Linked DNA regions of Promicromonospora sp. Populi. The protein of the gene in region 2 interacts with the protein of the main gene of each other region in a pairwise test. Links are inferred from orthologs where the notes say so. Each region holds a gene or a part of one and is shown on either strand. Other genes may lie near its edges. The genes, in order: ftsZ and rlmN.

What was found.
Region 1: the proteins of rlmN (region 2) and ftsZ interact in binary tests that used the Escherichia coli proteins (3 or more experiments, as listed by UniProt). The link is inferred for Promicromonospora sp. Populi from one-to-one orthologs.

What each region holds. Positions count from the first base shown.
Region 1 is NZ_CP163528.1:368,334-371,546, reverse strand. Bases 106-3,004 are described here. They hold ftsZ (cell division protein FtsZ), read right to left. Parts: upstream 2,275-3,004; coding sequence 937-2,274; downstream 106-936. Other genes in these bases: AB1046_RS01585 (cell division protein FtsQ/DivIB), read right to left, coding at 2,469-3,004; pgeF (peptidoglycan editing factor PgeF), read right to left, coding at 110-901. Also shown: more of AB1046_RS01585, read right to left, coding at 3,005-3,213. UniProt on the Escherichia coli protein: Essential cell division protein that forms a contractile ring structure (Z ring) at the future cell division site. The regulation of the ring assembly controls the timing and the location of cell division.
Region 2 is NZ_CP163528.1:198,840-202,152, reverse strand. Bases 243-3,241 are described here. They hold rlmN (23S rRNA (adenine(2503)-C(2))-methyltransferase RlmN), read right to left. Parts: upstream 2,323-3,241; coding sequence 1,162-2,322; downstream 243-1,161. Other genes in these bases: frr (ribosome recycling factor), read right to left, coding at 3,215-3,241; AB1046_RS00925 (phosphatidate cytidylyltransferase), read right to left, coding at 2,322-3,164; AB1046_RS00935 (DivIVA domain-containing protein), read right to left, coding at 614-1,156; AB1046_RS00940 (class I SAM-dependent methyltransferase), read right to left, coding at 243-511. In the rest of the region: more of AB1046_RS00940, read right to left, coding at 1-242; more of frr, read right to left, coding at 3,242-3,313.

The DNA.
Region 1 (3,213 bases), 170 kb from region 2 along the record:
TTTGCCAAAGTTGTTCAGCGAATGCTCGTTAAAAACGACATCCGTGTGATTTCGCAGGTCAGGAGGGTGCTACCGGCGTGTCGCGTACACCAAGCGAGAGTAATCCCGGTCACATCAGCGCCACGATGCCCGCCTGTCGCCCCGTTGTGGTACCCGCCAGGCTCGCGCGTCGGTGCGAGAAGAGGTCTGGTTCCTCGACCGTGCAGCGCTCGACACGGGTCACGACGACGCCACGCGCGGCCAGCTGCGCGACCACCCCGGCAGGCAGGTCGAGACCTGGCGTGCCGCCGCGCGTCGTCGCGAAGGTCTCGGGCACCGCGGCGGCCACCTCGTCGCGCATCGCGCCAGGCACCTCGTAGCACCGCCCGCACACCGCGGGTCCGACGGCGGCGCGCACGCGCGCGGGATCCGCTCCCCGGGCGACCAGCACGTCCAGCGCGCGGTGCACCACACCCGCCAGGACGCCCTTGCGCCCCGCGTGCGCCACACCGACCACTCGCGCCACGGGGTCGGCCAGCAGCACCGGCACGCAGTCCGCGACCAGTACCCCGAGGCCCAGCCCGCGCTCGGCGGTGACGAGCGCGTCGCCCTCCCCCGCGGAGTCCGGCGGCCGGGGCGCGGCCCAGAGGCTCCGCTCGGCACCGCCGAGCTCGAGCACCACGTCACCGTGCACCTGGGTGGCGAACGCCACCGGCGCGCCGAGCCGTTCCACGACCAGGGAACGGTTGGCCGCCACCCGGGCCGCGTCGTCGGACACGTTCAGGCCAAGGTTCAGGCCGCCGCCGTCCGACGTCGCCCATGGGGCCGGCGACACGCCGCCCGCACCGGTCGTGAAAAAGGCGTGCACCCCGTCGCCAAGATCGACGGGGTGCACGCCTGCAAGAGTCCGGGTGTCGCTCACGTGTGCGAGGTTACCCGGCCGATCACTTCAGGAAGTCACTTCAGGAAGTCGGGGACGTCGAGGTCCTCCGACGACGACCTGCGCGGGTTCTCGTCGTACAGCGGCGGGACCTCGACGCGCTCCTGCTCGCGACCCACGTCCTGCCGGTTGAAGGAGCCGTGCACCACGACGGCCGGCTCGTCCAGCGTGCGCGGCACGTCGTCCGAACCCTCGTCGTCGATCACGCGCGGCAGCGTCGAGACGGGCACCGGGTGCGCCGGCGGGACCGACGGCGGCATGCCGTTGACACCCTGCAGCTCGGGAATCCGGCGCGCCGCGTCCGACACGTCGGGCAGCGGGACCGGCGCCGTGGCGGGGCTACGCGTGGCCGCCGAGACCGCACCCGAGACCTGGCCGAGCGCCCGGCTGTCCTTGCGCTCCTTGGGCAGGCCGCCGTCAAAACCCGCGGCGATGACGGTGACCCGCACCTCGTCGCCCAGCGCGTCGTCGATGACCGTACCGAAGATGATGTTCGCCTCCGGGTGCGCGGCCTCCTGCACCAGGCGCGCGGCCTCGTGCACCTCGAAGAGGCCGAGGTCGCTGCCGCCCTGGATCGAGAGCAGCACACCGTGCGCACCGTCGATCGACGCCTCGAGCAGCGGCGACGAGATCGCCAGCTCGGCGGCCTGCACCGCGCGGTCCTCGCCGCGTGCGGAGCCGATGCCCATGAGCGCCGAGCCCGCACCCTGCATGACCGACTTCACGTCCGCGAAGTCCAGGTTGATCAGGCCGGGCGTGGTGATGAGGTCCGTGATGCCCTGCACACCGGAGTGCAGGACCTGGTCGGCGGAGTGGAACGCCGCGATCGCGGACACGTTCCGGTCCGACATCGCCAGGAGCCGGTCGTTCGGGATGACGATCAACGTGTCGACCTCGTCTCGGAGGTTCTCGATACCGCTGTCGGCCTGCACGGCGCGACGGCGGCCCTCGAACGTGAACGGACGCGTGACGACGCCGACGGTCAGCGCTCCGAGCGCACGCGCGATGCGCGCCACGACCGGAGCGCCACCCGTGCCGGTGCCGCCGCCCTCGCCCGCGGTGACAAAGACCATGTCGGCGCCGCGCAGGACGTCCTCGATCTCCTCGGCGTGGTCCTCGGCGGCCTTCTTGCCCACCTCCGGGTCCGCGCCGGCACCAAGGCCGCGCGTGAGCTCGCGCCCGACGTCGAGCTTGACGTCCGCGTCCGACATCAGGAGCGCCTGTGCGTCAGTGTTGATGGCGATGAACTCGACGCCCTTGAGGCCGACCTCGATCATGCGGTTGACGGCGTTCACACCACCGCCGCCGATGCCGACCACCTTGATTACTGCCAGGTAGTTCTGCGGAGTTGCCACGTCGTCGCCTTTCGATTCGGGTCCCGAGTCCCGACTCTCGTCCCATGAACACTCAGGTTGAGGTAGAGGGTTAGAGTTATGTCAGGTTGCTGCTGAGTTCGACGGTAGGTGGGCCATCGAGGTGTGTCGAAGACATCGTCGCGCGTGTCGCGCACCGATGCACGCGAGAAATCACATCGATGTCATTTCAGCGATCAGTTCGTGACCGGCAGCTCGGGCGACGACACGTCGACCGTCGTCGCCGACGGCTCGGCCTCCAGCAGCGTCTGGGCGACCCTGGTCTTGAGCTCGACCTGCTCCCCGCTCCCCCACCGGATCACCCGCCCGTCGGACAGGGTGGTACGCACGTCGTCCTGCGTTGCCGCGTGCACCGTCCGGATGTCGGCGCCCAGCTCCGGCGGCAGCGCGCCCAGCACGGAGAGCGCCGCGTCCATGGCGCGCCGGCTGGCCTCGCCGTCGTCGAGCGAGAGAACTATCGAGGGCAGGCCGTCCGGGACGTCCTCCACCGTGCCGACGCGCACACCATCGGTGTCCATCAGGGCGTACACGTCGCCGGGCTGTGGCACCGCGGCCACCGGCTCGCGCGACGTGAGCGCCACCGTCAGCCCGTCGGGCCAGGTCCGCGTGATCTCGACGTCTCTGACGCCGTTCATCGCGAGGATCTCCTCGCGCAGGCCCACCGTGTCGATCCGCGGCAGCGGCACGTCCGCCTGGTCCGTCGCGGCGGTGCGCACCTGTTCGACGTCGATCGTCGTGCCCTGCCCCGATACCCGCACCTGCTCCGGGTCGAGCGCGAGCAGCGGCGAGAAGAACGTCACCCAGACCAGGCCCGCCGCGCAGGCGAGGGCCACGGCACCCCAGCCGATCCGGCGCCAGAAGCGGTAGCGCGCCATCGCCGTGCGCTCGGCGAGGCGGTCGGCGAGCTGGTCGGAGACGACG
Region 2 (3,313 bases):
CGTCCGGGGTCAGCAGCCTGGCCATCTTGCGCATCGCCAACACGTCGACGGGCTTGGGCAGGCAATGGACGAAGGCGACGCCCAGGATCAGGTCGAACCGCTGAGACGCGAAGTCGTGCTCCATGAAGCTTCCGCGGACGGCACGACGCTGCGCGTCGGATCCGTACACGCCACGCAGCCGCGCACGGGTACGCTTCACCATCTCGTCGGCTATGTCGATCGCCCACACGTCGAAACCTTCGCGGGCCAGATGCCCCGCGAAGGTCCCGATGCCCGATCCGACGTCAAGCACGCGCACGGCGGACTTCTTACGCCCGCCGAGGTCGATATGCCGCATGGCCGGCTGCAACCACCTGCCGGCCCAGGTCTCCCTCCGCTCGGCGTCGACCTCATAGCCACGCGCGAAGGAACTGTAGGCGGCACGTTGCCGGGCGATCACGTCCCGGTACAGAAACTGGGCGGGTGACGGGGCGGCGCCCAGCTCGACCAGCCACTCAGCGTCGTCACTCACTCCGCCACATCTCCAACCAAAGTGTGCGGTCTGCCGTCGGATGTCGTGTCTTACAGAGCCTAGCCTCATCTCGGCAATCCGGCGGCCCGCACCGCCGAGGCGTCACTCCACCCCGAGCAGGACCTCTACCGCGCGGCTGAGGAATGCGTCCACCGAACCCTCGTCGTAGGCGTCGCCGCCGCGGGCCCGGCCGAACGTGGCCGACCGGATGTCGCCAGCGGTCAGCGGCTCCTGGCGGTCGAAGTACCCGATGAGCCGGTCGCACAGGTCGTCGACGTCGTCCTTGTCGTAGCCCTGCGAGCCACGGTCGGCGGGCGCGAACTTGTCCCCGTCCGGGCGGCCGAGCCGCCCGTACAGGGAACGTGCACGCTCGGCGAGCGCGTTCATCCAGGCCTGCTGGCCGTGTGCCGCCGCGTACTCCGCACGCTGCCGGGCGATGAATGCCGCCTCCAGCCGGTCGAGCGCCGCGTCGACCTCGTGGGTGTTGTAGCCACCCCGCGTCAGGTCGAAAGTCGACGCCTGGATGTCGGCGCTGGTCAGCCGGTCTGCAGTGCGTCCTTCATAAGCCTGCCGGGCGTGGTCGAAGAACTCGTCGACCTCGTCCTTGTCGTACCCGGTGCGCATCGCGGGAACGCTGTTGAACATCCCACTCACTCGTCGTCCTCCTCAGCCGCAAGCTGCCCGCAGGCCCCGTCGATATCGCTCCCGCGGGTATCACGGATCGTGGTCGGGATCCCGTGACCGCGCAATCGTGCCACAAACTCGTCCTCGACATCCCGGTCGCTCGCGGTCCAGATCGAACCGGGGGTCGGGTTGAGCGGGATCGGGTTCACGTGCACCCAGCCGCGGCCGCGGGCGTTGAGCTTCTCGCCCAGCAGGTCAGCACGCCAGGCGTGGTCGTTCATGTCCTTGATCAGCGCGTACTCGATGGACACCCGACGACCGGTGACCTCGAAGTAGTTCCGCGCGGTGTCGAGCGTCTCGTCCACGCTCCAGCGCGTGTTGATCGGCACGAGCTCGGAGCGCAGGTCGTCGTCGGGCGCGTGCAGGGAGAGTGCCAGCGTGACCGGGATGCCCTCCTTGGTCAGCTTCTGCATGGCCGGGACCAGGCCCACCGTCGAGACCGTGATGTTGCGGGCCGACATACCGAAGCCCTCCGGCTGCGGCGCCACCAGGGTCCGCACCGTCTCGATGACTGCCTTGTAGTTGGCCAGCGGTTCGCCCATGCCCATGAACACCAGGTTGTTCAGCCGGGTGACGCCGCCGGGGATCTCGCCGTCGGCCAGCGAGCGGAACGCGGCACGAACCTGCTCCAGGATCTCCGCCGTCGACAGGTTGCGGGTCAGGCCGAGCTGGCCCGTCGCGCAGAACGGGCAGGCCATACCGCAGCCGGCCTGGCTGGAGACGCACAGCGTGGTGCGCTGCGGATAGCGCATCAGCACCGACTCGACCTTGGCCTCGTCGAACAGGTGCCACAGGGTCTTGACCGTGGTGCCGCCGTCGGCCTCCAGCTTGCGCGTGGGCCGCATCAGCTCGGGGAACATCGTGCTCGCCAGGGCGTCGCGGGAGCTCGCCGGGAGGTCCGTCATCTTCGCCGGGTCGCTCGTGAAGTGCGTGAAGTAGTGCGTCGCGAGCTGCTTGGCCCGGAACGCGGGCTCGCCCGCCTCGACGACGGAGGCCACCCGCTCCTCGGGAGTGAGGTCGGCAAAGTGCTTCGGCGGCTTGCCGCGGCGCTTCGGCGCCATCTGCAGCGGGATCGCAGGGGTCTCGTCCGACGGCCGTACGACCGGCTGGGCAAGGGGAGTTTTCATCAGGCAACCACCGAGAGCACAAGATAGACGAAGGGCGCTGTGATGATCATCGAGTCGAGGCGATCCAGCACGCCCCCGTGCCCCGGGAGCAATGAGCCCATGTCCTTCAATTCTAGGTCACGCTTGAGGAGCGACTCGGCGAGATCGCCGATCGTGGCAGTGATTGCGGTCATGACGCCGAGCGCAACACCGAGCAGCGGGCTCTCGCCGAGGCCGTACACGGCGCCGAGCACGCCCACAGCCGTGGCCAGCACGATCGAGCCCGCCAGCCCTTCCCAGGACTTCTTGGGGCTGACGCTCGGTGCCAGCGGGTGCCGGCCCAGCAGGACGCCGGCGATGTAGCCGCCCGTGTCGTTGGCGACCGCCATGAGGATGAACAGCACCACGCGGATCTCGCCGTCGGGCTGCGCGAGCATCAGGATGACGAAGCCGCACAGGAACGGGAGATAGGCGGCGGCGAACACGGCCGCCGCTGAGTCCCGCACGGCCCGCAGGCCCGAGCCGTCAAGCGCCCGCCACACCACTGCCGCGGCCACGGTCAGCACAAAGGCGACGAACAGCGCCTCTGGGCCGCCCCGGTACGCCGAGACGAGCATGCCGGCGGACCCGACGTACAGCGGGACCATCGGCAGCCGCAGGTCACGACGCGCGAACGCCTGCCGCAGCTCCCAGAGCCCCGCCCACATCAGGAGGACGACGAACAGGACGAACGGCTCGGGCCGCCAGTACAGCGATGCGCCGACGGCGGCGAGCAGCCCCAGGCCGACCAGGATGGCGGCTGGCAGGTTACGTCCTGCCCGGGACTGCTTCGGGGCCGGTGCGGGCTCTGGTTCGGGGCTCACGTCGGTGTGCGCAATGTCTCGCTCTGTTCTGTCTCGAGGCGGTGCGGACATCAGACCTCGAGCAGCTCGCTCTCCTTGCTGGAGAGCAGCTGGTCGATGATCTCGACGTGGCTCTTGGTGATCTTGTCCAGCTCCTTCTCCGCGCGCGT